2 linked regions of the Modestobacter italicus genome follow. Each later gene encodes a partner of the first gene's protein in a complex. Links are inferred from orthologs where the notes say so. Each region holds a gene or a part of one and is shown in the gene's direction. Other genes may lie near its edges. The genes, in order: MODMU_RS18495 and MODMU_RS01600.

Region 1 (14,495 bases):
ACGGCCGCGAGCCGCTCCCGGACCGCCGCCGGCACCGGCACGGTGGAGAAGGACACGACGTAGCGGCTGGGGTCGGTGGCGACCGCCCCCAGCGGGTCGGCCGCGAGGACCGCGAGCAGCTCCTCCCGGGTCCGCAGCACCACCGGGACGGCGAACCCGAACCGCTGCTCCAGCGCCTGCTCCAGCGAGGACGCGAGCTCGCCGGCCGGCCGGTCGGAGTCGAGCACCACGTTGCCGCTCTGCAGCAGGGTGGCCACCCCGGTGTGGCCCTCGGCGGTCAGCAGCTCGCGCAGCTCGGCCATCGGGACCCGGTGGGCCCGGCCGACGTTGATGCCGCGCAGCAGCACCGCGTACCGGGTCACGTCTCCCCCTCGGAGCGGGGACAGTCGCCCCGGACCACCTCATCCTGTCGGGGAGTGCCGTGGGCCTGGCGGTTACCAGCGGGTAACTTGTCCGGTGCCGGTCGTCCCCCGGTGTCCGAAACCCATCGCGGAGGTCCTGTGTCATCTGCAGAGCGGCGGCCACGCCAGCTGCGCGAGGTCGTCTTCGTCGACGGCGTCCGCACCCCCTTCGGCAAGGCCGGCCCCACGGGCATCTACGCCGAGACGCGCGCCGACGACCTCGTCGTCCGCTGCATCCGCGAGCTGATGCGCCGCAACCCGGCGCTGCCGCCCGAGCGGGTCGACGAGGTGGCCATCGCCGCCACCACCCAGATCGGCGACCAGGGGCTGACCATCGGCCGCACCGCCGCGCTGCTGGCCGGGCTGCCGAAGTCGGTGCCGGGGTACGCCATCGACCGGATGTGCGCCGGCGCCATGACCGCGGTGACCACCACCGCCAGCGGCATCGCCTTCGGTGCCTACGACGTGGCGATCGCCGGCGGCGTGGAGCACATGGGCCACCACCCGATGGGCGAGGGCGTCGACCCCAACCCGCGCTTCGTCAGCGAGAAGATCGTCGACGGCTCCGCGCTGGTCATGGGCTCGACCGCGGAGAACCTGCACGACCGGTTCCCGCACCTGACCAAGGAGCGGGCCGACGCGTTCGCCGTCGCCAGCCAGCAGCGGTACGCGAAGGCGGTCGCCAACGGGCAGATCGGCCCGGAGCTCGTCCCGGTCGCCACCCGCTCGGCCGAGCACGGCTGGGGCCTGGCCACCGTCGACGAGCCGCCGCGACCGGGCACCACCCTGGAGGGCCTGGCCACCCTCAAGACGCCGTTCCGCCCGCACGGGCACGTCACCGCCGGCAACGCCGCGGGGCTCAACGACGGCGCGACCGGCTGCCTGGTGGCCGCCGAGGACGTGGCCCGCGAGCTCGGCCTGGACGTCGGCATGCGGCTGGTCGGCTACGGCTTCGCCGGCGTCGAGCCCGAGGTCATGGGCGTCGGCCCGATCCCCTCGACGGAGAAGGCGCTGGCCAGCACCGGCCTGTCCATCGACGACATCGGGCTGTTCGAGCTCAACGAGGCCTTCGCCGTCCAGGTGCTGGCCTTCCTGGACCACTACGGCATCGCCGACGACGACGAGCGGGTCAACCCGTGGGGCGGCGCCATCGCCGTCGGGCACCCGCTGGCCTCCTCGGGCATCCGGCTGATGACCCAGCTGTCCCGGCAGTTCGCCGAGCGGCCCGACGTCCGCTACGGGCTGACCGCCATGTGCATCGGCATCGGCATGGGCGGCACCGTGATCTGGGAGAACCCGAACTGGGAAGGGGCTGCGGCATGACCGCCGTGTTCGCCGACGAGGTCGTCACCACCGCGAGGGTCCGGTACCTGCGGGTGCCCGGGCTGACCGGTGAGCTGGCGCTGGTCACCATCGACAACGGGCACGACCACACCCGGCCGTCGACGTTCGGCCCCGCCGGGCTCGCCTCGCTGGACGCCGCGCTGGACGAGGTCGAGGCCCGCACCCCGGCGCCCGCGGCGATCGCGGTGACCGGCAAGCCGTTCGTCTTCGCCGTCGGCGCGGACCTGTCCGGCGTCCCGGCGATCACCTCGGCCGAGGACGCCCGCGAGATCGCCGAGACCGGGCACCGGGTGTTCCGCCGGCTCAAGGACTCCCCCGTCCCGACCTTCGCCTTCGTCAACGGCGCGGCCATGGGCGGCGGCCTGGAGCTGGCGCTGCACTGCCGGTACCGGACGATCGCGTCGACCGCGGTCGTGGCGTTCCCCGAGGTCTTCCTCGGCCTGGTGCCCGGCTGGGGCGGCACCCAGCTGCTGCCGGAGCTGATCGGCATCGACGCCGCGGTCGGCGTCATCGTGGAGAACGCGCTGGCCCAGAACAAGGTCACCCCGGGGCCGAGGGCGGGGCAGCTCGGCATCGCCGACGCGGTGTTCGAGCCGGCCGACTTCCTGGAGCGGTCGCTGGAGTGGGCCGTGGGCGTGCTGAGCGGCGAGGTCGCCGTCCGCCGTCCGGAGCTCGACCGGTCCGGCTGGGACGACGCGATCGCGCGGGCCCGCGGGATCGTCGCCGCCCGCACCCGCAACGCCTCCCCCGGCGCGCTGCGTGCGGTCGAGCTGCTCGACCTGGCCCGCGCCGGCGACGCCGGGTTCACCGCGGGGACCGCCGCCGAGGACGACGCGCTGACCGAGCTGCTGATGAGCGACGAGCTGCGGGCCGGGCTCTACGCCTTCGACCTGGTGAACCGACGGGCCAAGCGCCCGGCCGGCGCCCCGGACAAGAGCCTGGCCCGGAAGGTCACCAAGGTCGGCGTCGTCGGCGCCGGGCTGATGGCCTCCCAGCTGGCCCTGCTGCTCGTGCGCCGGCTCGAGGTGCCCGTCGTGCTCACCGACGTCGACCAGGCGCGGGTGGACAAGGGCGTCGGCTACGTGCACGGCGAGCTGCAGAAGCTGGCCGGCCGCGGGCGGCTCTCCCCCGACGCGCTCAACCGGCTCACCGGCCTGGTCAGCGGCTCGCTGTCCAAGGACGCCTTCGCCGACGCCGACCTCGTGATCGAGGCGGTGTTCGAGGAGCTGTCGGTCAAGCAGCAGGTGTTCGCCGAGGTCGAGGCGGTGGTCTCCGCCGAGTGCGTGCTGGCCACCAACACCTCGGCGCTGTCGGTGGCCGAGATGGCCTCGAAGCTGCAGCACCCCGAGCGGGTGGTCGGGCTGCACTTCTTCAACCCGGTGGCCGTGCTGCCGCTGCTGGAGGTGGTGCGCGCCGGGCAGACCGACGACGCGACGCTGGCCACGGCCTTCGCGGTCGGCAGGCAGCTGGGCAAGTCGTGCGTGCTGGTGGCCGACGCCCCGGCGTTCGTGGTCAACCGACTGCTCACCCGCTTCCTCGGCGAGGTCACCGCCGCGGTCGACGCGGGCACCCCGGTCGCCGTCGCGGAGACGGCGCTGGACCCGCTCGGCCTGCCGATGACGCCGTTCGAGCTGCTGTCGCTGGTCGGCCCGCCGGTCGCGCTGCACGTGGCCGAGCGGATGCACGAGGCGTTCCCCGACCGCTTCGGCGTCGGTGAGGGCCTGCGGCGGATGGTCGAGCTCGGCAAGGTCTCGGTGTTCGCCGAGCCGGGTGTGATCGACCCCGACCTGGCCGGCCTCGACAGCGGCGACGCGCCGCTCACCGCCGAGAAGCTGAGGGCCCGGGCCGAGCGGGCGCTGGCCGAGGAGATCGGGCTGATGCTCGACGAGGGGGTCGTGCAGGCGGTGCAGGACATCGACCTGGCCATGCTGCTGGGGGCCGGCTGGCCGTTCTGGCTCGGCGGCATCTCCGCCTACCTGGACCGGACCGGGGTGTCCGAGACGGTCACCGGCCGGCGGTTCCTCCCCCGCGGGGTGGCCTCGCTCCCCGCGTGAGCCCCCGGGCGTGGATCAGGTGACCTGATCGACGGCCGTCCTCCCGCACCGGCGTCGGTGTGGGAGGACGGCCTCTGGTGCGGGAGGACGACGGGATCGCTCAGCGGAACTTGGCGGTGAGGCTGTCCATCGTGCGGGCAACGGTGGCGACCTTCAGGTGCGAGATGCCGCCGGTCGCGCCCGCGGCCATCATCGCCTCGTGCGCGGCGCGCAGGGTCGCCCAGACGGCGTCCGCGTCCCCCTCGAGGGTCGTGCCCAGCGCGCCGACCTCGCAGCGGAGACCGGAGCCCTGGATGACCCCGATGGCGGCCTCGACGTAGGCGTGCGGGTCGTCAGGGGTTCCCGGCGGTGAGGGCGCCACCTGGATCTCGGCGATCACCATGACGTAGGACCTCCTGTGGCTCTTCCGGCCCGCGTGCAGGGGCCCACCGCGAGCGTGCGAGCGGTGGGGGCACGGGGGTCCTGCTACTGCTGCTGGCCCTCGACCCGCGCCGACTCGTTCGTCGCCGCCGCGCGGTCGGCGACCCGGGCGGCCCACTCCACGATCCGGCGGGCGACGTCCTGCTCGGTGAGGCCGGCGTCGGCCAGCACCTGCCCGCGGCTGCCGTGGTCGAAGAACTGCTGCGGCAGGCCCAGCGTGCGCACCGGCACGTCGTGGTCGGCGTCCTGCAGGACCTGGGACAGCGTCGACCCCACCCCGCCGGAGCGGCCGCCGTCCTCGACGGTGACCACCAGCCGGTGGGCGGCGGCGAGCTCCACGAGGTCGTCGGACACCGGGAGCACCCAGCGCGGGTCGACGACGGTGACCTCGATGCCGTGGTCGGCGGCCCGCTCGGCGGCGGCCAGGCAGATCGGCACCAGCGAGCCGACCGCGACCAGCAGCACCTCGGGGGTGGCCCCCCGGCGGAGCACGTCGACCCGGCCGCGGCGCTCCAGCGCCGGCACCTCCACCGGCAGCGCGCCCTTGGGGAACCGGATGACCGTCGGGCCGTCGGTGACCTGCACGGCCTCCCGCAGCGCCTCGCGCAGGGTGGGCTCGTCGCGCGGGGCGGCCAGCTGCAGCCCGGGCACGATCGAGCAGATCGACATGTCCCACATGCCGTTGTGCGAGGCGCCGTCGGAGCCGGTGACACCGGCGCGGTCGAGCACGACGGTGACCGGCTGGCCGTGCAGGGCGACGTCCATCAGCAGCTGGTCGAACGCGCGGTTGAGGAACGTCGAGTAGATGGCGACGACGGGGTGCAGCCCCGCCATGCCCAGCCCGGCGGCCGAGGTGAGCGCGTGCTGCTCGGCGATCCCGACGTCGAAGGTGCGCTCCGGGAACCGCTCGGCGAAGGACGCCAGGCCGGTCGGGTGCAGCATCGCGGCGGTGATGGCCACGATGTCGGAGCGCTCGCTGCCGATCCGGACCAGCTCGTCGGAGAAGACGTCGGTCCACTCCGGTCCGACCGCCGCCGAGGAGAGCCCGCTGTCGGGCTCGAACACCCCGGTGGAGTGCCACGCGTCGACGGTGTCGGTCTCCGCCGGCGGGTAGCCGAACCCCTTGGTGGTGACGGCGTGCACGATGACCGGCCCGCCGAAGGACCGGGCCCGCCGCAGCGCCGACTCCATCATCGCGACGTCGTGGCCGTCGACCGGGCCGACGTACTTCATGCCGAGGTCCTCGAACATGCCCTGCGGGCTGAGGACGTCCTTGAGGCCCTTCTTGATGGCGTGCAGCGCGTCGTAGAGGGTCGTGCCCACGACCGGCGCCTTGTGCAGCGCCTGCCGGACGGCGGCCAGCGCGTCCTCGTACCCGGGGCGCAGCCGCAGCGTGGCCAGGGCGTCGGCGACACCGCCGATGGTCGGGGAGTACGAGCGGCCGTTGTCGTTGACGACGATGACGACCGGCCGGTCACCAGCGGCGATGTTGTTCAGCGCCTCCCAGGCCATGCCGCCGGTGAGCGCGCCGTCGCCGATGACCGCGACCACCGGGCGCGGGTCACGGCGGACGGCGAAGGCCTTGGCCAGCCCGTCGGCGTAGGACAGCGAGGTGGACGCGTGGCTGTTCTCGACCCAGTCGTGCTCGCTCTCGGTGCGGCTGGGGTACCCGGACAGCCCGCCGCGCTGGCGGAGCTGGGCGAAGCCGTCCAGCCGGCCGGTGAGCAGCTTGTGCACGTAGGCCTGGTGGCCGGTGTCGAACACGATCGGCTCGCGCGGGGACTCGAAGACCCGGTGCAGCGCGATGGTCAGCTCGACCGTGCCGAGGTTGGGGCCGAGGTGGCCGCCGGTCCTGGCGACGCTGGTGACCAGGGCGTCCCGGATCTCCGCGGCGAGCGCGGGGAGCTGGTCGGGCGCCAGGGCGCGGAGGTCTGCGGGCCCGGTCAACGAGCGGAGCAACGACACGACGGAGCAGGGTCCTCTCGACGTCGGCGGCGACGGGAAGGGCGCAACCGGTGGGGACATCCACTGTAACTGCGAACCGGAGACCTGCCCTGGTGAGCGGAGGCGCTCAGAGCCGGGGCACCCACCGTTCGCCGCGCAGCGCTCCCGCGACCACCTCCACACCGCGGGCCGCCTGGCTCAGTCGGGCACCCTCCCGCTCGTAGGCGCGGATCGCCGCCTCCATCGCGTCCGGCGGGAGCTGGTCGGCCAGCTCGACCCGCACCGTGCGCCAGCCGGCCCGGGCCGCCTCCAGCCCGGCGGCGACGTGGTCGGCCGCGAACCGGGCGAGCAGCACCGGGTACCGCCGCAGCACCTCGTGCGCGCGGTAGTCATGCGGCACGAGGTCGTACAGCCACGCGACCGCCGTGCGCTCCCAGTCCGGGGCGCCGGGCGGTGCGACCTCGTCGGGCCAGCCCGGCGGCAGCGATCCGTCCACCCGGCCAGTGTGGGCCCCCACCGGCAGCTCCTCGACACCGGATCGCACACGTGTTCGATCCGTGACCCTGTCCGCGCGGCCCCGTGACCGGGATCAGGCAGGGACGAGCAGCGCGACGCACTCCACGTGGGCGGTCATCGGGAAGCAGTCGAACGCGCGCAGGGCCGCCAGCCGGTAGCCGCCCTCGGCGAGGACGGCGACGTCCCGGGCCAGCGCCGCGGGGTCGCACGCCACGTAGACCACCGCCCGGGGAGCGGCACCGGCGATGACCCGGCTCACCTCGCGGCCGGCGCCGGCCCGCGGCGGGTCCAGGACGACGACGTCCGGGCGGCCCAGCTCGGCCAGCAGCTCGGTGAGGCCCGGCGCGTCGACGTCGCCCTGCCACACCTCGGCCTGCGGCAGGTCGGCGAGGTTCGCGTCGGCCGCCGCGCACGCCGCGGCGTCGGACTCCACGCAGACCACGCGTCCCCCGGCGCCGACCCCGGGGGCCAGCGCACCGCCGAACAGGCCCGCGCCGGCGTACAGGTCGAGCACCGTCTCCCCCGGCCGCACGCCGGCGAAGGCCGACACCGCACCGACCAGGGCGTCGGCCGCGCCGGGATGCACCTGCCAGAAGCCGGTGCCCTCGACCTCCCAGTCCCGGCCACCCGCCGAGCGCTGCGCCCGCCCCGCCGGCTCCTCCGGGACGTCGGCGCCGGGCCGCAGCACCCGGGTGGAGGTGGCCTGCCCGCGCCGGTCCAGCCGGGTCGTCGTCACCACCCCGGCCGAGTCGACGGCGACGTCCACCGCGCCCGCCCCCGGCCAGCGCCGGCCGAGCACGGCCGCCGCCGCGGGCTCGACGGTGATCGGGCAGTCGTCGAGCAGCACGACGTCGTGCGAGCGGTGCCGGCGCAGGCCGGGCGCACCGGTCCGGTCGACGGCGAACCGCGCCCGCGACCGCCAGCGCAGCGGCCCGCCGGGCAGCGCCTCCACGGTGACGGGCAGGTCCAGCCCCGCCAGCCGGGACAGCTGCTCCCGCACGACGGCGGCCTTGAGCCCCAGCTGGCCCTCGTGGCTGACGTGCTGCCAGTCGCAGCCGCCGCACTTCCCGGGTCCGCTGTGCGGGCAGGGGCGCTCGACCCGGTCCGGCGCGGCCTCGAGCACATCGACGGCGTCGGCCCGGCAGAACCCGGCGTGCCGGTCCTCGGTCACCGCGACGACGACCCGCTCGCCGGGCAGCGTGTGCCGCACGAAGACCACCCGGCCCTCGTGCCGGGCCACGCAGTGCCCGCCGTGCGCCACCGGCCCGACGGTCACCTCAAAACGGCGACCTTCCCAACCCAGGCCCTTCGAGGGCTTGTCCGGCCGCCCCTCAGGGCCCCGCGGCGAGCTTGCGAGGCGTGGGGGGAAGGGTGGTCCTTCGTCAGCCATAGGGGGTCTGCTCGACCTCGTCGGTCAGGCCGCGGCGCAGGTCGCCCGGCGCGGGGCCGTTGCCGTCGAGCTTGTTGCCCCGGTCCAGCGAGCTCTCCAGCTGCCAGGGCACGCTGGTGATCATCACGCCGGGCTGGAACTGCAGCCGGGTGCGCAGCCGCAGCGCGCTCTGGTTGTGCAGCAGGTTCTCCCACCAGTGCCCGACCACGTACTGCGGCACGAAGACGACGACCAGCTCGCGCGGGCTGGACCGGCGGATGTCCCGGACGAAGTCGAGCACCGGCCGGGTGATCTCCCGGTACGGGGAGTCGATGACGGTCAGCGGCACCGGGATGTCGTAGCGCTCCCAGTCCGCCTGCAGCGCCCGGGTGTCGGCGTCGTCGACGTTGACGGTGAGCGCGGTGAGCACGTCGGGCCGGGTGGCCCGGGCGAAGGCCAGCGCCCGCAGCGTCGGCTTGTGCACCTTGGACACCAGCACGACGGCGTGCACCTTGCTCGGCTTCATCCGCACGTCGCTGTCGGGCACCAGCTGGCTGGCGACGTGCGAGTAGTGCCGGTTGATCGACCGCATCAGCAGGAAGATCAGCGGCATCGCGGCGATGACGATCCACGCACCGCCGGCGAACTTGGTCACCACCACGATCACCAGGACGACGGTGGTCAGCGACCCGCCGATCGTGTTGATCACCCGGGAGCGCTGCATCCGCCGCCGCACCACCGGGTCCTCCAGGCCGCGCAGCTCCCGGTTCCAGTGCCGGACCATGCCCCACTGGCCGATCGAGAAGCTGGTGAAGACGCCCACGATGTACATCTGGATCAACTTCGTGGAGTCGGCGTCGAAGACCACCAGCAGCAGGACGGCGAACCCGGCCAGCAGCAGGATGCCGTTGCTGTAGACCAGCTTGTCCCCGCGGGTGTGCAGCTGGCGGGGCATGAACCGGTCCTGCGCCAGCACCGAGCCGAGCAGCGGGAAGCCGTTGAAGGCGGTGTTGGCGGCCAGGATGAGGACCAGCGCGGTCGCTGCCTGGATGTAGTAGAAGCCGATCGAGTCGGGGCCGCCGAACGTCGCCGCGGCGACCTGGGCGACGACCGTGCGCTGCGGTTCGGTGGTGCAGTTCGCGAACCCGATCAGGTCGCAGGTGTTCTCGACGTACTTGACGTCGGAGAGCAGGGCCAGCGCGGTCACCCCGGCGAACATCAGCGCGGCGATGCCACCCATCAGCGCCAGCGTGGTGGCGGCGTTCTTGCTCTTCGGCGGCCGGAAGGCCGGGACGCCGTTGGCGATCGCCTCCACCCCGGTCAGCGCCGTGCACCCGGAGGCGAACGCGCGGAGCGCGAAGAAGATGAGCGCCAGCCCGGTCACCTGCGCGTACCCGGCCTCCGGCTCGATGCCGTAGCCGGCGCTCTCGGCGACCACCCGGTTGTCCAGCACGAAGTCGCGGACCAGCCCGGTGACGATCATGACCACGATGCCGCCGATGAACAGGTACGTCGGGACGGCGAAGGTCTTCCCCGACTCCCGCACCCCGCGGAGGTTCGCGGCCACCAGCAGCACGACCAGGGTGACGGCGATGGCCAGCCGGTGCTCGTCCAGCCCGGGGAAGGCCGAGATGATGTTGTCGGTGCCGGAGCTGACCGACACGGCCACGGTGAGCACGTAGTCGGTCAGCAGCGCGCTGGCCACCACCAGGCCGGCGAACTGCCCGTGGTTCTTCATCGCGACCTCGTAGTCGCCGCCGCCCGAGGGGTAGGCGTGCACCACCTGCCGGTAGGAGAGCACCACCACGGTGAGCAGCAGGACGACGGCCGCGGCGAGCCACGGGGCGAGGAACAGGAACGTCGTCCCGGCCAGCGTGAGGATCAGCAGGATCTCCTGCGTCGCGTAGGCGACGGAGGACAGCGGGTCGCTGGCGAAGATCGGCAGGGCGAGGTGCTTGGGCAGCAGCGACTCACCCGCCTTGTCACTGCGGACGGGGCGGCCGAGGACGAGACGTTTCGGGAGTTGTCCGAGGTCGGACAGGGTCGGCACGGCGGCGATGGTACGGACGTCGGAGCCCCCGGTGTGCCGACACGGGGCGACCTCCCTCACAGCAGCACCCGGACGGGTGCCCGGTGCGCCCGGCAGCCGGTTCCCGGTCCCCTGCCAGGTGTACGTTCGCGCGCGGTGGGCCCCGCCGGGAGCGGCGCGGTCCCGCTCCTCGGACCGGCGACAGACAGGGTGGAACAGGTGCACGTGGTCGTGATGGGCTGCGGCCGCGTCGGCTCGCAGATCGCCCGGCGGCTGGAGGCGATCGGCCACAGCGTCGCGGTCATCGACCAGGACCCGGAGGCCTTCCGCCGGCTCGGCCCGGAGTTCGGCGGCCGCCAGGTGACCGGCCTGGGCTTCGACCGGCAGACCCTGCTGGACGCCGGGATCGACTCCGCCGGCGCCTTCGCCGCGGTCAGCAGCGGCGACAACTCCAACATCATCAGCGCCCGGGTCGCCCGGGAGACCTTCGGCGTCGAGCACGTCGTCGCCCGCATCTACGACTCGAAGCGGGCCGAGGTCTACGAGCGGATGGGCATCCCCAGCGTCGCCACCGTGCCGTGGACGGTCAGCCGGCTGCTGCGCGAGCTGCTGTCGGTCAAGGTGTCCGAGATCTGGCGCGAGCCGACCGGCAAGGTCCTGCTCATGCGGCTCACCGTGACCGACGGCTGGGTGGGCCGCCCGCTCACCGAGCTGGAGTCCGCCTCCGGCGCCCGCGTGGCGTGGCTGGTCCGGTTCGGTGAGGCCCAGCTGCCCACCACCAGCACCGTGCTGCAGACCGGCGACCACCTGGTCGTGGCCACCACCGACGAGCACACCGACCGGGTGCACCTGGCCGTCGAGCAGGGACCCTCGGGAGGGCAGCACTGATGCGCGTGGCCATCGTGGGCGCCGGTGCGGTCGGCCGGTCCATCGCCTCGGAACTGCTGGGCAACGGCCACGCCGTCATGCTCATCGAGAAGAACGGCTCCCGGGTCAAGCCCAAGGCGGTGCCCGGCGCGGAGTGGGTGCAGGCCGACGCCTGCGAGGTGACCTCCCTGGAGGAGGCCCAGCTGGCCACCTGCGACGTCGTCATCGCCGCCACCGGTGACGACAAGTCCAACCTGGTCGTCTCGCTGCTGGCCAAGACCGAGTTCGCGGTCAACCGGGTGGTCGCCCGGGTCAAGGACCCCCGCAACGAGTGGCTCTACACCGAGGCGTGGGGCGTCGACGTCGCCGTCTCCACCCCGCGGGTGCTCGCCGCGCTGGTGGAGGAGGCGGTGACCGTCGGCGACGTCGTCCGGCTGATGAGCTTCCGCAAGGGCGCGGCGAACCTGGTCGAGATCACCCTGGCCGAGGACACCCCCTGGGTGGGCCGGCCGGTGCGCGACGTGCCGCTGCCGCGGGAGACGGTGCTCACCACGATCCTGCGCGGGGAGCGGGTCATCGCCCCGGACCCGGACGAGCCGCTGGAGGCCGGGGACGAGCTGCTGTTCGTCACCCACGGCGACATCGAGGAGCAGCTGCAGCGGGTCATGTGCCCCGACGGCAGCTGCTAAGCGGCGGGACGCTCCTCGTCGCTCCCCGTCACGGCCGGCTCCTCCGCGCGGTGGCGGTGCAGGCGGGCGACCACCCACAGGGTGATCACGAGCTGGACGGCGGTCACCGGCAGGCCCAGCACCACTGACGAGGTGCCCAGCCAGCCGACCTCGTCGAGGGAGTAGAAGACGCCCTGCACGGCCGCCCGGAGCAGGAAGACCCCGCCCCACAGCACGGTCAGCCAGCCGTAGGCGCGCACCATCCGCGGGTCGTCGCGCCAGTGCACGTCCGGCTCGGGGTCCTGCGGGCGCCCCGGCTCGGCTCCCTCGACGGCGGCCTCGGGGGCGTCCGGCTGCACCGGGGCACCGCCGCTGCGCGGTCGGCCGCGCAGCGAGGGCAGCCGGTGGCCGGACATGGCGCCGAGGTGGCTGGGCGCGAGCCACTCGGCGACCACGCCCACCAGCGGCCGGCGCACCAGCAGCGAGCCCAGCAGGACGACGCCGATGGCGGCGTTGCGGATGATGCCGAGCACGAAGAAGTCCCGCGCCTCGCCGGTGCGGGCGGCGATCACCACGGCCACGGCGACGGCGAACAGGCCGCTGATCGCCTGCTGGATGCTCTCCCGGCGGACCAGTCGCAGCAGGAAGACCAGCACCGCGGCGACGACGGCCGCCCAGATGCCGACGGTGAGGTCGCCGATGCCGTTGGCGACGATGAAGGCGATGGTGGGCAGCGAGGCGTCGACCATCCCGCGCCAGCCGCCCAGCTGGTCCAGCACCAGGTGGCGGTCGAACGTCACGCCCCCGCCCGGTGACGTCCCGCTCACCGCCGGCTCCCCCCGTGCCGCCCCGGTGCGCCCGAGGTCACCCGGCGCTCAGCTCGTACCAGGGGTTGTAGATGACCCGACGGCCGTCGAAGGCCGCGAACCGGCCGCGGGCGGTGAGCCGGCGCCCGGGCTCGATGCCGGGGATCCGGCGGCGACCGAGCCAGACCAGGGTGACCGAGCCGGAGCCGTCGAAGAGCTCGGCCTCCAGGGTCGGCACCGTCTCGCGCGGGGTGTAGACGACCGACTTCAGCCGGCCGGTCACGGTGACGACCTCGCCCTTGCGACAGGCGCTCACCGGCGCGCAGCCGGCCGAGACGACGTCGGACTGCAGCTCCTCGGCGTCGACGGTCTGGTCGTCGGCGGTCAGCTTCTGCAGCTTGCGGGACAGCCAGCCGCGGGCGCCGGGCTGCGCGCCGTGCCCTGCTGCGGAGTCGGTCCTGGTGGTGGTCACGACCCCAGGGTAGTGCCGTCCGCCGCGACCGGGCGGCGTGCGCTCAGCCACTCGCGGGTGCGTCGCCAGGCCTCCCCGGCGACGTCGATCACCACCATGTGGTCCCCGGGCACGACGGTCACCTCGACCCGGTCCCCGGCGGCCGCGGCGGCCGCCGCGTAGCGCTCGCTCTGGTCCAGCGGGACGGTCGTGTCCGCCTCCCCGTGCACGCACAGCACCGGCACGCCGGTGGGCAGCAGCCGCACCGGGTCGGCGGCCGCGTAGCGGTCGGGCAGCTCCTCCGGCGTCCCGCCCAGGAACTCCACGGTCGCCCCGCTGCCCAGGTCGTCGGCCGCCGCGGCCCCCAGGTCCAGCACGCCGGCCTGGCACACCGCGGCGGTGACCGGCACCCGGGGCGCTGCCCCCGGTGCACCGGCGGGCAGCCGGCCGCGGCCGGCCGCCCAGGCCGCGAGGTGCCCGCCCGCGGAGTGGCCGACCGCGGTCACGTCGGTGAGGTCGAGCCGGGCGGCGACCTCCTCTCCCACCACGGCGGGGTCCGCGAGCGCGTCGATGGCGGCGGCGACGTCGGTGAGGGTGGTGGGCCAGCCGCCACCGGCGCCGACCCGGCGGTACTCCACGGCGACCGCCGCCCAGCAACGGGCGGCCAGGTCGGCGGCGAGCGGCCGGGCCAGCTCCACGCCGTAGCGGGCGCGCCAGAACCCGCCGTGCAGGACGACGACGACCGGCGCCGGGCCCTCACCGGCCGGCAGCGAGACCTCCAGGAACTGGTCCGGGCCGGGGCCGTAGGCGGTGACGACCGGGCCGGTCACCCGGCACCGCCGCTCGGCGGGGTCACCGGGCCGCCGGGGCGGCCGGCGGCCTGCTGCCGGGCGACCTGGGCGGCGGCCTGCGGCGGCAGGGTCAGCGGCAGCTGGTCGCGCACCGGCATGGCCGCGGTGCCGCGGACGACGACGACGGCCCGGAACGCCTCCTCCAGGGCGGCCGCCTGCGCCGGGTCGGCGGCCGCTGGTCCGGTGAGCATGCCGCGCAGGAACCAGCGGGGGCCGTCGACGCCGAGGAAGCGGGCCGGCCGGCGCACCGGCCGGGGCGGGGTGGTCGCACCGGGTTCGGCCGGGCCGGGCAGCAGCACGGTGCCGGCGAGCTCGGTGCCGAACGGGCCCTCGACCTCGGTGAGCGAAGCCCCCTGCCCGCTGGCGCTCTTCGCCAGCTCGGCGCGGACGTCGTCCCAGAGGCCACCGGCGCGGGGGGCGGCGAAGACCGACAGCTGCAGCAGCGACTCCCCCGACCGCAGGCTCGCCCCGACCACCTGCTGCTGCGGGTTGACGTCGACCCGCAGCTCCATCCCGCTCAGCGCGGGCAGCCGCAGCGCGCCGAGGTCGATCCGGGCCAGCCCGTCCTCCGGGGCGTCCGCGGCGTCCCAGGGGCCGGTGGTCTCGGTCTCCTCACGCTGCCGCACCTGCGGCTCCGGCGGGACCCCGCGCTCGCGCAGGCTCCGGTCGATGCGGTTGCGCCGGCGTCCGAACGGCATGTCAGACCCGTCCTTCCAGTGCTGAGGGAGAGGGGGCGGCGAGCACCGCCGCACCGCCCGTGGAACCGTGCCCGCCG
Region 2 (14,405 bases), 3.6 Mb from region 1 along the record:
ACCCGCAGCGCGGCGACCAGCACGATGACCAGCGCGGCGACCGGGAGCGGCGGCAACCCCAGCGGCCCGGCGAGCACGGTGAGCGCGGTCGCGCCGAGCAGGGCCGCGACCGCGTTGTAGGGCCCCGGCTGCACGATGTCGGCCCGCTGGGCCAGCAGCACGTCCCGGATCACGGCGCCGCCGACCGCCGTGACCGTGCCGATGAACACCACCGAGGCGCTGGGCAGCCCGGCCAGCTGGGCCTTCTGCGCGCCGATCACGGTGAAGAAGCCCAGCGTGATCGCGTCCAGCACGACCAGCAGCCCGGTCAGCCGGGACAACCAGCCGGAGAAGTAGAAGGTCACCGCGGCGGTGACCGCGACCGTCGGCAGGTAGGCGGTGTCGGTCAGCGCGACCGGCGGGCCGTCGGCGAGCAGGACGTCGCGGATCAGCCCGCCGCCCAGGCCGGTGCTCACCGCCAGCAGCAGGACGCCGGAGACGGCGAACCCCTCGCGCGCGGCGAGCAGGCCGCCGGTCAGCGCGCCGATGACGATCGCGGCCAGGTCGACCGCGCCCGGCACCCGCAACGTCTCGGCGGCCGCCAGGATCTCCACGACCGCTCATCCTCCCGGACCCCCGGGTGGCGGTGGCGGCAGGGCCCAGCGCAGGCTGGCTTCCGGGCGACCGCACGCCCCGACCGGTCACCGCGGTGCCCGGACCCCCCAGGAGGCACCCATGGCCATCCGCCGGCCGGACACCCAGGACGTCGCCGCGCTCGCCGAGAGCTACGGCATGCACCCCGGCGAGGACGCCGTGGCCACCTACACGGCCCTCATCGACGGCTCGCTGGTCTCCTACGACGCGGTCGAGGAGCTCTACGCCGCGATCGCGCCGCAGGCGCCGGCGGGCCGGTCCGGGCAGCGTCCGGACGACGACGCGAACCCGCTGGGCGCCTGGTACGTGCGGACCGAGATCACCGGCGCCCCCGACGGCCCGCTGGCCGGGCGGACGGTGGCGGTCAAGGACAACACCGCGGTCGCCGGCGTCCCGATGATGAACGGCTCGCACACCCTGGAGGGCTTCGTGCCCACCCGGGACGCCACCGTGGTGAGCCGGCTGCTCGCCGCCGGCGCCACCATCACCGGCAAGTCCGTCTGCGAGGACCTCTGCTTCTCCGGCGGCAGCCACACCTCGGTGACCGGCCCGGTGCGCAACCCCTGGGACCGGAGCCGGACCACCGGCGGCAGCTCGAGCGGCAGCGGCGCGCTGGTCGCCGCCGGCGAGGTGGACCTCGGCCTCGGCGGCGACCAGGGCGGGTCGATCCGGATGCCGGCCGCCTTCTGCGGCGTGGTCGGGCACAAGCCGACCTTCGGGCTGGTGCCCTACACCGGCGCCTTCCCGATCGAGCTGACCATCGACCACCTCGGCCCGATCACCCGCACCGTCGCCGACGCCGCCCTGGCGCTCGACGTCCTGGCCGGCCGGGACGGTCTCGACCCGCGGCAGCCGGCCGACCTGGCGCCCGAGCAGTACGCGGCCGCGCTCGGCGGGGACGTCGCCGGCCTGCGGGTGGGCGTGGTGACGCAGGGCTTCGGCTGGGAGGGGCTGTCCGAGCCCGGCGTCGACGAGACGGTGCGCGCCGCCGCGGCCCGGCTGGGGGAGCTGGGCATCGAGGTGGTCGAGGTCGACCTGCCGTGGCACCGGCACGCGCTGCACGTCTGGAACGTGATCGCCACCGACGGCGCGGCGGTGCAGATGGTCGAGGGCAACGGCTACGGCCACAACTGGGACGGGTTCTACGACCCGGAGCTGATCGCCCACTACGGGCGGCAGAGCCGGGCGGTGGCCGACCGGTGGTCGCCGACGGTGACCCTGGTGGCGCTGGCCGGGCGGTGGTCGGCGCAGCAGGAGCAGACCCGGCACTACGCGATGGCCCGCGACCTCGTCGTCGAGGTCCGGGCGCAGTACGACCGGGCGCTCGCCGACGTCGACCTGCTGCTGATGCCGACCGTGCCGATGGTCGCCCCGCTGATCCCCGCCGCCGACGACCCGCTCGAGGTCCAGGTGGCCCGGGCGCTGGAGATGATCGTCAACACCGCGCCGTTCGACGTCAGCGGGCACCCGGCGACCAGCGTCCCGGCCGGGCTCTCCGACGGGCTGCCGGTCGGGATGATGCTGGTCGGCCGGCGCTTCGAGGACACCACCTGCCTGAAGGTGGCCCATGCCTTCGAGCAGATCGTTGGCGGCTTCCCCGCCCCGCCCACCGCCTGACCCGGTTTCGGCGCCGAACCCTCGTCCGGTCTCGGCGCCGAAACCTGCTCCTCTTACTGGGCGGGGGCCATCTGCAGGTCGGTGGCGGTGGCGTCCTGCTGGGGCTCGGCGCCGGCCGCGCGCAGGGCGGCGTCGTGCTCGGCCATGGCCTGCTGGCGGCCCGGCTCCTCGGCCAGGACGGCGCAGTTGAGCCAGGCCTCGGGGACGGCGAAGGCGTCGACCAGCGTCCGCATGTGCGGGCGCAGCTCGCCGAGCAGGTCGTTCACCGCGCCGGTCAGCGCCTTGGCGCGGGTGGGGGTGAGCCGGCCGTGCTCCAGGAACCAGCCCTTGTCCGCCTCGATCGTGCTCAGCGCGTACAGGTCGCAGACCCGGCTCAGCAGCGCGCGGGCGGCCGGGTCGGCCGTGCGCTCGATGCCGGCGACGAAGGCCTCCAGCACGATCCGGTCGATGTGCGCCTGCGCGGCCGCCAGCACGTGGTCCTGCACGTCGTTGAAGACGTCGAACGGACGCGTCCCCGGCGTCGCCGCGCCCTTGCGCAGCCGCTTGATCGCGCCGCCCAGCACGTGCTTCTCCCGGTCCTCCAGCGCCCGGAGCTGCCAGCCGCGGTCGGTGAGGGCGACGTCGTCGTCCCGGCCGGGGACGGCGTCGACGAGCCGCTGGATCAGCGCCCGGGCGGCGGTGCGCTCCAGCACCGTCTCGCGCACCTGCTCGGCGACGAACTGCGCGCGGCCCCAGCCGTCCAGCGAGCCGAAGGCGTCCCGGTAGCCGGTGAGCAGGCCCTTGGCGACCAGCTGCAGCAGGACGGTGTTGTCGCCCTCGAAGGTGGTGAACACGTCGGTGTCGGCCTTGAGCGCCGGCAGCCGGTTCTCGGCCAGGTAGCCGGCGCCGCCGCAGGCCTCGCGGGCCAGCTGGATGGTCCGGGTGGCGTGCCAGGTGTTCGCGACCTTGAGCCCGGCGGCCCGCGACTCCAGCTCGCGCTGCGCCGCCTCGTCGACCTCGCCGGCGCCCAGCACGTCGTGCATCCGGGAGACGAGCTCCTCCTGGGCGAAGTGCAGCGCGTACGTCGTCGCCAGGGCGGGCAGCAGCTTGCGCTGGTGCACCCGGTAGTCGTTGACCACGACCTCCCGGTCCTCGCCCGGGGCGGCGAACTGGCGGCGGACGTCGCCGTAGCGGACGGCGATCTCCAGCGCCACCTTCGTCGCCGAACCGGCCGAGCCGCCGACGCTGACCCGACCGCGCACCAGCGTGCCGAGCATGGTGAAGAAGCGCCGGGTCTCGTTGGCGATGGTCGAGGTGTACGTGCCGTCGGCGGCGACCTGGCCGTAGCGGTCCAGCAGCATGTCCCGCGGGACGGTCACGTGGTCGAAGCTGAGCCGGCCGTTGTCGACGCCGAGCAACCCGGCCTTGGGGCCGTCATCGCCGATCGTGACACCCGGCATGGGCGCGCCGTCCTCGTCGCGGATCGGCACGAGGAAGGCGTGCACGCCCCGGCCCTCGCCGAGGGTGACCAGCTGCGCGAAGACGACCGCCATCCGGCCGTCCTGCGCCGCGTTGCCGATGTAGTCCTTGCGGGCGGCCTCGTGCGGGGTGTGCAGGTCGAAGGTCTGCGTGGCCGGGTCGTAGGTGCACGTCGTCCGCAGCTGCTGGACGTCGGAGCCGTGCCCGGTCTCGGTCATCGCGAAGCAGCCCGGCAGCGCGAAGCTCATGATGTCGGGCAGGTAGGCGTCGTGCTGGCGCTTCGTGCCCAGCGCCTGGACGGCGCCACCGAACAGCCCCCACTGGACGCCGGCCTTGACCATCAGCGACAGGTCGGCGAAGGCGAGCATCTCCACCGACACCACCGAGCCGCCGGCGTCGTCCGCGCCGCCGTACTTGCGGGGGAAGCCGAGGGAGACCCGGCCGGTGGCGGCGAGCTCCCGGGTCAGCGCGGTCACCCGCTCCCGCGCCTGCGGCATCGACTCGCCGTAGACCGGCGCGTACCGGGCGCTGCCGAGCTGCTCCCGCGCGTCGCGGCGGACCTGCGCCCACCGGCCGTCGAGGACCTCGGTCAGCCGCGCGGGGTCGACCGGGGTGAGGGGGGCGGGGGTGCTGGTCACGGGTTCTCCTCCAGGGTGCGCGGAGCGGGGGTCACGACGCCGGACAGGCCGACCCAGGCGAGGTCGGTCAGCTGTGCGGCGAGCTGCGGGCGGGGCACGGGGCGGTCGGCGCGCAGCCACCAGTCGGCGGCGGCGCGGACCAGGCCGATGACGCCGTGCCCCCAGGCGGCGGCCGGTGCGGTGTCCTGGCCGGCCCGGGCCAGGAAGTCGGCCACCAACCGGCCCACCTCGTCACCGACCAGCGTGGACAGGGTCCGGATGGGGTCGCTGCCGTCGTCGCCGGCCGGGGAGTGGGTGACGACGAAGCGGTAGACCTCGGGGTCGGCCTCGAGGAAGGCCAGGTAGGTGTCGACGGCGGCCGCGACCATCTGCCGCGGGTCGGAGCTGCTGCCCATCGCCTCGCGCAGCTTGCGGGTGAGCTGGGTGGCGACCCGTTCGCAGACCGCGACGTGCAGCTCGTTGCGGTCGGCGAAGTGCCGGTAGACGACGGTCTTGCTCGTGCCCGCCTCGGCCGCGATCTCCTCCATGCCGACGGCGGCGCCCACCCGGCCGACCGCGGTCAGCGTGGCGTCGACGAGCTGCTCGCGGCGGGCGCGGCGGTGCTCGTCCCACCGGGAGTCGCGCCGGTCGCGCCGCGTCGTCTCCTTCACGCTACCGACGGTACCTGATACCTTCGGTACCGCTCACCCCACTCACCCTTCCGTGCCAGACGCGCCTCTGGCGGCACCACTTACCGCCAAGAGCACGCCTGTGGCGGAAGCACTCCCCGCCGAGAGCGTGCTCTGGGCGGGACAGCAGTCCGCGTCGGGCGCGTGTCCGGCGTCCTCGACCCGGAGGTCCCCATGCCAGCCACTCGCCAGGCCGCGATCGTCGGCGGCAACCGCATCCCGTTCGCCCGCAGCAACCGCGCCTACGCCCGGGCCAGCAACTCCGGCATGCTCACCGCGACCATCGACGGGCTCGTCGCCCGGTTCGGGCTGCAGGGCGAGGCGGTCGGTGAGGTCGTCGCCGGCGCCGTCCTCAAGCACTCCCGCGACCTCAACCTGACCCGCGAGGCCGTCCTCGGCTCGCGGCTGTCCGCGGCCACGCCGGCCTACGACGTCGCGCAGGCCTGCGGCACGGGGCTGGAGGCCGCCGTCCTGGTCGCCAACAAGATCGCGCTGGGGCAGATCGAGTCCGGGATCGCCGGCGGGGTCGACACGACGTCGGACGCGCCGCTCGCGGTGAACGAGGAGCTGCGCCGCACGCTGCTGAGCCTGAACTCGGCCCGGACGCTGAAGCAGCGGCTGGCGGCGCTGGCCCGGATCCGCCCCGGGCAGCTCGTGCCGGAGGCGCCGCGCAACGCCGAGCCGCGGACCGGTCTGGCGATGGGCGACCACGCGGCGATCACGGCCGCGGAGTGGGAGATCGGCCGCGAGGAGCAGGACGAGCTGGCCGTCCGGTCGCACCGGGCGCTCGCGGCCGCCTACGACCGCGGCTTCTTCGACGACCTGGTGACGCCGTTCCTCGGCCTGACCCGGGACGACAACCTGCGGCCGGACTCCTCGGTGGAGAAGCTGTCGACGCTGAAGCCGGTGTTCGGCGGGCCCGAGGGCACGATGACGGCCGGCAACTCGACCCCGCTCACCGACGGCGCGTCCGCCGTCCTGCTGGCCTCGGACGAGTGGGCGGCCGCGCACGGCCTGCCGGTGCTCGCGCACCTCGTCGACGCGCAGACCGCCGCGGTCGACTTCGTGCACGGCGGCGAGGGGCTGTTGATGGCGCCCGTCCACGCCGTCCCGGTGCTGCTCGCCCGCAACGGGCTGACCCTGCAGGACTTCGACTTCTACGAGGTCCACGAGGCCTTTGCCTCCACGGTGCTCGCGACGCTGAAGGCGTGGGAGGACCCGGCGTACTGCAAGGACACGCTGGGGTTGGACGCCCCGCTGGGTGCGATCGACCGGACGAAGCTCAACGTCAACGGCTCGTCGCTGGCGGCTGGCCACCCCTTCGCCGCGACCGGCGGCCGGATCGTGGCGTCGCTGGCCAAGCAGCTGCAGGAGGCGGGCCCGGGCAAGCGCGGCCTGATCTCCATCTGCGCCGCCGGTGGCCAGGGCGTCGTCGCTGTCCTCGAGTCCTGACCCCACCCCCTGCAGGTTTCGGCGCCGAAACCGGCAACGACGCAAGGACGACGACATGAGCGACTGGTACCGCGACTTCGCCAACTCCGGCCTCGGCGGCACGATCACGACGCAGCTGGGGTTGCCCCGGCCGGCGGAGCTGCGCCGGTACGAGCCCGGTCAGCCGCTGCTGCCCGGCCCGGCCGTGGTCGGCTCGGCCGGGCAGGGACGGCTGCGCGACCAGCTGACCGCGCTGCTGATCGAGGCCGGTATCACGGTCAGCAACCCGGCCGAGGACGGCGAGCGGCTGTCCGCCGTCCTGCTCGACGCCACCGGGCTCACCGGCCCCGCTGACCTGGCCGGGGCGCACGCGCTGCTCGCCCCGGCGGTGCGGCGGCTGGCGCCGAGCGGCCGGGTGCTGGTCCTCGCCGACCCGCCGGCCGACGCAGGCGACCCCGCCCAGGCCGCGGCCCGGCAGGCGCTCGAGGGCCTGGTCCGCTCTCTGGCCAAGGAGCTGCGGTCCGGCGCGACGGCCAACCTGGTGCTCGTGCCCGCCGGCGCCGAGGACGGCCTGGCCGGCCCGGTGCGGTTCTTCCTCTCCGGCCGCTCGGCCTACGTCGACGGCCAGGTGCTGACCCTGGCGCCGGCGGACCTGCCCGCCGCCGAGGACGTCGACCGGCCGCTCGCCGGCAAGGTCGCCGTCGTCACCGGCGCGGCGCGCGGCATCGGCGCGGCCATCGCCCGGGTGCTGGCCCGCGACGGCGCGCACGTGGTCGCCGTCGACGTCCCGGCGGCGGGGGAGCAGCTGGCCCAGGTCGCCAACGAGGTGCACGGGACGGCGGTGGCCCTGGACGTCACCGCCGCGGACGCCGGTCCGCGGCTGGCCCGCCAGCTGGTCGCGCGGCACGGCGGGGTGGACGTCGTGGTGCACAACGCCGGCATCACCCGGGACAACCTGCTGGTCAACATGGACGCCGACCGCTGGAACTCGGTGATGGCGGTCAACCTGCAGGCCCAGCTCGACCTCACCGCGGCGCTGCTGGCGACCGAGGGTGCGCTCCGGCCCGCCGCCCGGGTGGTGAGCGTCAGTTCGCAGTCCGGCATCGCCGGGAACCGCGGGCAGACCAACTACGCGGCGTCCAAGGCCGGGATCATCGGCATGGTGCGCGCCTGGGCGCCCGCGTTCGCCGAGCGCGGCGCCACCATCAACGCGGTCGCGCCGGGCTTCATCGTCACCGAGATGACGGCGCGGATGCCGCTCGGCACCCGCGAGGTCGGCGCACGGCTCAACTCGCTGCAGCAGGGAGGGCTGCCGGTGGACGTCGCCGAGACGATCGCCTGGCTCGCCCAGCCGGGCAGCAGCGGGGTCAACGGCCAGGTCGTGCGGGTGTGCGGCCAGTCGCTGCTCGGCGCCTGATGACGACGACGCTCGACGCGCAGCCGGACATGACGGCGCTGCTGGTCCGCGCCGCGCTCACCGCCCGCGGCCGTGGCGGTGACCTGCCGACCACCCGGCTGGCCCGGGAGGGCGTGCGGGTCGACCCGGGCCGGCTGGCCGACTACGACGAGGTGTGCCGGTTCCCGCTCAGCGACACCCTCCCGGTGACCTTCCCGCACGTGCTCACATTCCCGCTGCAGGTCGCGCTGATGACGGACCGGTCGTTCCCGCTGGCGCTGCCCGGGCTGGTGCACGTGCGCAACGTGATCGAGCAGGTCCGGCCGATCAGCTCGGCCGAACCGCTCGACCTGCAGGTGTGGGCCGAGCGGCTGGCCGCCCATCGCAGCGGCGCGACGGTCGACCTGTGCGCGTCGGTCTCGGTCGGTGGGGCTGAGGTGTGGCGCGGGCGGTCGACCTACCTGGCCCGCGGCGCCGCCGCGCCGGAGGGTTCGCCGCAGGCCGATCTGGACGTGTCCGTCGGCGAGCTCGCGCGGACGACGGCCCGGTGGCGGGTGCCCGCCGACGCCGGCCGGCGCTACGCCAGGGTCTCCGGCGACGTGAACCCGATCCACCTGTCCGGCCTGACCGCGCGCGCCTTCGGCTTCCGGCGGGCCATCGCGCACGGCATGTGGGTGCAGGCACGCGCGCTGGCGGCGCTGTCCGGCCGGATGCCCGACGCGCCCACCGTGGACGTCGCCTTCCGGAAGCCGCTGTTCCTCCCCGCGACCGTCGTGCTGGCGATGGCAGCGGCGGCCTCGGGGTGGGACCTCACCGTCCGGGACGCCGGGACGGGCACCGAACACCTGGTCGGCGCAGTCCGCTAGAGCCGGTCGATCGTTGTCGTTTCTTGCCGACAAACCGACCGGATCGGCCCACATAACGATCCAGTAACGTGCCGTAACACACGCTCGCGGCGTAGATGTGTCGCACCTGTGCGCATGGTGTTGTCACTTCGCGCCCGGATCACCGGGGCACATGCCACCCGGTAGTCCGGGTTGATTCGGGGAGACGACGTGAGCATCAAGAGCCCTGCGCGGCGTTGGAGCGGCCTGCTGGCCGTCGGCACCATCGCTGCCTCCACTGCTGTCATGAGCATGGCCGGGGTCGCCCAGGCCGCGCCGACCACCACCACGGACGCGAACTGCGGCCCGGTCACCAGCGACCCGGCCGCGGACGCCCGCGCCGCCGCCGACAAGGCCGCCGCCGCTGCCGCGCTCGCCAAGGACGCGGCCGACAAGGCCGGTGCAGCTGCGGTCGTCGCCCAGGACGCCGCCAAGTCGGCCGCCGACGCCTCCGTGGCAGCCGCCGCCACCGCCGCGTCGGCTGTCACCGCTGCCGCAGCCGCGCAGTCGGCCGTCGACGCCGCGCAGGTCGCCTACGACGCCGCGAAGGCCACCTACGACGCCGCGTCGGCTGAGGTCGCGCTGGCCGAGCAGAACCTCGCCACCGCCACCGAGGATGCTGCCGCCGCCAAGACCGCCTCGGACAACGCGGCCGAGGCCGCCGCCGAGGCGGAGCAGAAGAACATCCAGTCGCACATCGCTGAGGCGGACGCCGGCCAGGCCTACATGGACGCCTCCTCGGAGGCAGCGATTGCGCGGGACAACGCGCAGTCGGCGGCCGAATACCTCCAGACGATCAATGACGACCCGTCGTCGACCGACCAGGACAAGGCCGATGCCCAGGCCGCGGTGGAGTCCGCCGACGCTGCTGTCACTGCCGCTGCCAACGCCGAGGCCTCCGCGTTCCAGGCTGCCGCCCTGGCATCGACGCTGGCGTCCGCCGACTACCAGGCCTGGCAGGCGGCGCTGACCAGCGCGAGCGAGCTCGCAACCGCCGCGACCGCTGCTCAGAGCGCCGCTGAGACCGCCAAGACCGCTGCCGACGAGGCCGCGGCCGACGCCGTCGCCCCCAAGGCCGCCGCCGACGAGGCGAAGGCCAACCTCGACGAGGCCAAGGCTGCCAAGGCCACCGCCGACGAGCTCGTCACCTCCACCGCCGCGACCGCGACGGCCAAGGCCACCGCCGCGACCGCGGCCGCCACCGCCGCGGACACCGCCAAGGCCGCTGCTGACAAGGCCGCTGCCGACGCCACGGCCTCGCAGGCTGCCGCCGACGCGGCCAAGGCGGCGGCCGACGCCTACGACTCCCCGCTGTACACCGGTGGCAGCTCCTCCTCGGCGATCAGTGTGATCGCCGCTGGCGACTGCGGCACCGAGGTCCCCGGCGTCGTCGTCGCCGCGCCGGTGAACGTCAAGGCCTCCGTGGGCACCTCCTCGATCAACGTCACCTGGGACGCCCCGGCCGACACGACCGGCATCGCCGGCTACGAGGTCTTCGCCCTCCCGGGTGCCGAGCCGCAGAGCAGCGCCGGTCTGGTCACCTGCGTCGTCGACGCCGACGGGCGCGCCTGCCTGCTGGGTGTCGAGGCAGGCCAGCAGTACACCGTCGGCGTCCACGCCTTCGACACCGAGGGCAACCTGGGTGAGTCCGGCGAGTTCATCGTCACCGGCGTCGTCCCGGCCCCGACGGTCGCCAAGTCCGTCCCGGCCGGCAACGCCGAGCTGAAGTCGAAGGACGGGTCGGTCGACAAGGTCACCGCCGGCCAGAAGATGACCTTCGTCGGCAGCGGCTACCTGCCCTTCTCCACCGTCACCCTGGTCGTCTACTCCGAGCCCCAGGTGGTCGGGACCGTCGTCGCCGACGAGAACGGCAACTTCACCGTCGACGTCACCATCCCGGCGAACCTGGTCAACGGCGAGCACAGCCTGGTGGCCACGGGTGTCGACGCCAACGGCAACCCCTACGTCCTGCGCGCTGACTTCACCGTCTCCGGTGGCGTCGCCTCCAGCGCCCAGCCGGGCGGGCTCGCCTACACCGGCGCCTCGATCGCACTGCCCATGCTCGGTGGCCTCACGGCCGTCGGTGTCGGTGGTGGCCTGCTCGTCGCGGCCCGGCGTCGCAAGAACGCCTGATCCACACCGCCGGTAGGCGGTAGCACCAACCCGTCGGGCCCTGCTCCTCTCCGGAGCAGGGCCCGACTCGTTTCCCGGGGACCACACCCGTCCCCCGACACCTCGCAGGCCCCGCGAGCTGCCGGGGATCGCGTCAGAGCTCGCCTACGCTTCTCCCGGCGCGCAGTCGTTGCGGGCGGCACAGCAACGGGGGAGTGCATGTCGGACCCGGACCAGGGCCTGCAGTCGGGCCGGACCCAGCGGTGGGACCGGGTCCCCGAGCTCGGCGGACCGTCCGTCCCGGGGCGCCCGCCGGTTCCCCCGCGCCGCGTCGCGGAGCCCGCGGCCGTCGCCCGGGACCAGCACGCCGAGCCGGCCACCGCGTGGCACGCGCCGGCGCCGGTCACCACCGTCGTCCCGCAGCAGCACCCCGACCCGATCTGGGACGCCGCCGACTCCGCCGACGACGGCGAGTGGGCCTTCGCCTGGGAGGACGACGACGAGTGGGACGACGAGCCGGTGCGGCAGCGTGACCCCCTCTGGCGGCTCCTGGTCCGCGGTGCCGGCGAGCTGCTGGTCACCGCGGGCCTGGTCGTGCTGCTGTTCGTCGTCTACGAGGTCTACGTGACCGACCTGCTCAACGACCGCACGCAGGGCAACCTCGCCGAGCAGATCCGCGACCAGTGGGACCAGGCGTCGGCGGCACCGGAGAACCTGGTGGCCCCCGCGGTCGGCGAGCCGCTCGCCATCCTGCACGTCCCGCGGCTCGGGGAGGACTACTCGCGCGTGGTCCTGGAGGGCGTCAGCGAGGAACAGCTGGCCGAGGGGCCGGGGCACTACATCGGCACCGCGCTGCCCGGGCAGCAGGGGAACCTGGCCATCGCCGGGCACCGGGTGGGCAAGGGCTCGCCGTTCCTGGACACCGACAAGCTGGTCCCCGGCGACCCGATCGTCGTGGAGACCGCGCAGAACTGGTACGTCTACCGGGTCCTCGGCGACGCGGCCACCGGCGACTACACGACCGACGCGAGCGGCATCCCCGGGCAGCAGATCGTCAAGCCCGACGACGTCTCGGTGATCGCGCCGACCCCGGGCGCCGCCGGCGCGGCGCCCAGCGGGGCCTACCTGACGCTGACCACCTGCCACCCCAAGTACTCGGCGAAGCAGCGGCTGATCGTGCACGCCGCGCTGGACGGCGACCCGGTCAGCAAGGCCGAGTTCCCCGACGGCCCGCCGGCCCTGACCGAAGGCTGAGGAACACCGTGTACGGCTTCATCTGGCGGCACCTGCCCGGACCGACCGCGGCCCGGGCGGTGCTCGCGCTGGTCCTGCTCCTGGCGTTCGTCGCGCTGTTGCTGTTCGTCGTCTTCCCGTGGGTCGAGCCCCGGCTGCCGTTCAACGACGTGACCATCGACCAGTAGAGACAGAACGGCCCCGCTGCCGGAGGCAGCGGGGCCGAGCGGTCAGCGCCCGCTGCGGGAGGGGCGTCGACCCTGGCGTGATCCCGACCGGGAGCCCGGCCGGGGACGACGGGAGTCACGTCCGCCGCCCTCGCGCGCACCGCGGCCGGCCGGGCCGCGGGTGCTGCAGGGCCGGCAGGTGCTGAACCACGGGGCGATCGCGGTGCCGCACTCGCTGCACTTGCCGGAGCGGCCCAGCGAGATGGCACCGGGGAGCATCTCGGTGATCGTCTCCGAGCACTCCTCCTCGACCCAGGCGGCGTCGTCGCTGCTCAACCCGGCGACCCCGGGGAACTGGCGGAGCAGGGTCTGCGCGTCGCGCGCGGCGGCCGCGGTCTGCTCGAACTCCTCGACGCTGCCGCCGACCGGGAGGTCGGGGAGGATCAGCTCCGGCGGCACGGGCAGCCCGACGGCGTGCTGCAGGGCGGCCTTGGCCAGCACCAGCCAGCGGGTCCGCCGCGGCGGGTTGTAGTCGATCGCGAGGTTGACCAGCCGCCACACGGTCTCCAGGTCGCCGGCCGCGCCGAGCGGGCCGCGCAGCAGCGGCAGCAGGGCGTGCACCCGCAGCACGAGGCTGGTCACGTCGTCGGCGGTCATCGCCTGGTCGCGGGTGGCGGCCCGGGCCCAGGCCATCCACCGGGTCAGCGCCTCGGGCAGGTCGACCGCCTCGTGGGCGCCGAGGTCGTCGAGCTCCGGGCGCAGCCGGGGCGCCCGCTTGGGCAGGTCGCTCATCTCGTCGCCGCGGGCGACCGCGGCACCGGCACCGACCAGCGCGGCGACGGGCTTGAGCCCGCTGATCCCGATCAGGATGCCGACCTGGCCGTGCCCGGTCAGCCCGTACCGGCCGGCGCGCCCGGCGATCTGGGCGGCCTCCCAGGTGCGCAGCGGGCGCAGCTCCTGGCCGTCGAACTTCGTCGTCTCGGCGAAGAGCACCGTGGTCGCCGGCACGTTGATGCCGTGGCCGATGACGTCGGTGGTCACCAGCACGTCGAGCTCGCCGGTGGTGAACCGCTCGATGACCTCGCGGCGGGTGGCCGGCGGCAGCGCGCCGTAGAGGACGCCGACCTTGCCCGCGCGGTGCTGGTCCAGCTCCGCTGCGACGGCGTAGACCGTCTTGCGGGAGAAGGCGACGACCAGCGTCTGCGGACGGACGGCGTCCGGGCGGACCGGGCCGCGGAGGACGTCGAGGCGGGACAACCGCTTGTGGTTGACGACCTCGACCTGCTCGGCGTCGGCGACCAGCGGCTTGAGCACCAGGTAGGCCTCGGCCGCGGAGATCAGGTGCATCTCCTGGTACTCACCGGTGAGCAGGAGGCGGGCCCAGTGGTGGCCGCGGTCGGCGTCGGTGACCCAGTGCGCCTCGTCGAGCACCAGCATCCGGCCCCGGTCGGGGGCCTTCTCCACGGTGCAGCAGACGATCGGCGCGTTCGGGTCGATCTCCTCCTCGCCGGTGGACAGGCCGACGGTGCCGGCCGGCAGCTGGGCGGAGAGCTTGGCGTAGGCCTCGTGGGCCAGCTGCCGCAGCGGTGCGGCGTAGACACCGGAGCCGGCGGCGGCCAGTGCCTGCAGCGACTCGTAGGTCTTGCCGGAGTTGGTGGGGCCCAGGTGGAAGACGACGTGCTCGGGCCGGGTCGCCCGGGTGGGGAGCTCGGGGGCGGCGCCGTCGACCCAGATCTGCTGGGCGCGCTTCTCGTCGCGGGCGGCGGTCCGGTCGGCCTCGCGGGAGGCGGCCTCACGTGAGGCGCTGCGCTCGCGGCGACGGGCGGGGGCTTGCTGCGGGACGGTCACAGACGCGGGATGTCCTTCGGTGAGGGGCAGGCGGTGGGAGATCGACGCGCGCGTGCGCGGACCTGCACGGAAGTGGAACACCGCCGTTCCACACATCATGCCCGATCACGCGAGTGTGGTGGTCCCGGCTGGATCATAGGCACATCCTGACGGGGAAAGTGCGCCCTACGAATCGAGACCGGGCGTAATTGCTGGCAGAACCTGCCCGTGAACTGCGCGAATGTACACAGGTCACGTTTGCATAACGCGGCGCACCATCGGCTCGGCGGGGCGTGGCGGCGTCTGCGCCCGGTGGTCAGGTGCTCCCAGCACCCGGACGT

What was found.
Region 2: the proteins of MODMU_RS18495 (region 1) and MODMU_RS01600 are in contact, whole or in part, in a solved structure (PDB 8BNU), measured with the Escherichia coli proteins. The link is inferred for Modestobacter italicus from one-to-one orthologs.

Annotation. Positions count from the first base shown.
Region 1 is NC_017955.1:3,878,107-3,892,601, forward strand. What follows is about bases 1,261-4,259. They hold MODMU_RS18495 (3-hydroxyacyl-CoA dehydrogenase NAD-binding domain-containing protein), read left to right. Parts: upstream 1,261-1,720; coding sequence 1,721-3,799; downstream 3,800-4,259. Other genes in these bases: MODMU_RS18490 (thiolase family protein), read left to right, coding at 1,261-1,724; MODMU_RS18500 (thiamine-binding protein), read right to left, coding at 3,900-4,181. Also shown: MODMU_RS18485 (DUF1697 domain-containing protein), read right to left, coding at 1-362; more of MODMU_RS18490, read left to right, coding at 501-1,260; dxs (1-deoxy-D-xylulose-5-phosphate synthase), read right to left, coding at 4,265-6,184; MODMU_RS18510 (hypothetical protein), read right to left, coding at 6,291-6,659; MODMU_RS18515 (class I SAM-dependent RNA methyltransferase), read right to left, coding at 6,753-7,982; MODMU_RS18520 (APC family permease), read right to left, coding at 8,062-10,098; MODMU_RS18525 (potassium channel family protein), read left to right, coding at 10,297-10,965; MODMU_RS18530 (potassium channel family protein), read left to right, coding at 10,965-11,633; MODMU_RS18535 (DUF3159 domain-containing protein), read right to left, coding at 11,630-12,412; MODMU_RS18540 (OB-fold nucleic acid binding domain-containing protein), read right to left, coding at 12,477-12,890; MODMU_RS18550 (alpha/beta hydrolase family protein), read right to left, coding at 12,887-13,699; MODMU_RS18555 (DUF3710 domain-containing protein), read right to left, coding at 13,696-14,418; dut (dUTP diphosphatase), read right to left, coding at 14,420-14,495. UniProt on the Escherichia coli protein: Catalyzes the formation of a hydroxyacyl-CoA by addition of water on enoyl-CoA. Also exhibits 3-hydroxyacyl-CoA epimerase and 3-hydroxyacyl-CoA dehydrogenase activities.
Region 2 is NC_017955.1:324,321-338,725, forward strand. What follows is about bases 4,419-7,327. They hold MODMU_RS01600 (acetyl-CoA C-acetyltransferase), read left to right. Parts: upstream 4,419-5,188; coding sequence 5,189-6,466; downstream 6,467-7,327. Other genes in these bases: MODMU_RS01595 (TetR family transcriptional regulator), read right to left, coding at 4,419-4,996; MODMU_RS01605 (3-oxoacyl-ACP reductase), read left to right, coding at 6,522-7,327. Also shown: MODMU_RS01580 (trimeric intracellular cation channel family protein), read right to left, coding at 1-593; MODMU_RS01585 (amidase), read left to right, coding at 715-2,250; MODMU_RS01590 (acyl-CoA dehydrogenase family protein), read right to left, coding at 2,304-4,346; more of MODMU_RS01595, read right to left, coding at 4,343-4,418; more of MODMU_RS01605, read left to right, coding at 7,328-7,862; MODMU_RS01610 (MaoC family dehydratase), read left to right, coding at 7,862-8,707; MODMU_RS01620 (fibronectin type III domain-containing protein), read left to right, coding at 8,897-10,858; MODMU_RS01625 (class E sortase), read left to right, coding at 11,057-12,091; MODMU_RS28015 (hypothetical protein), read left to right, coding at 12,100-12,258; MODMU_RS01630 (helicase-related protein), read right to left, coding at 12,301-14,085.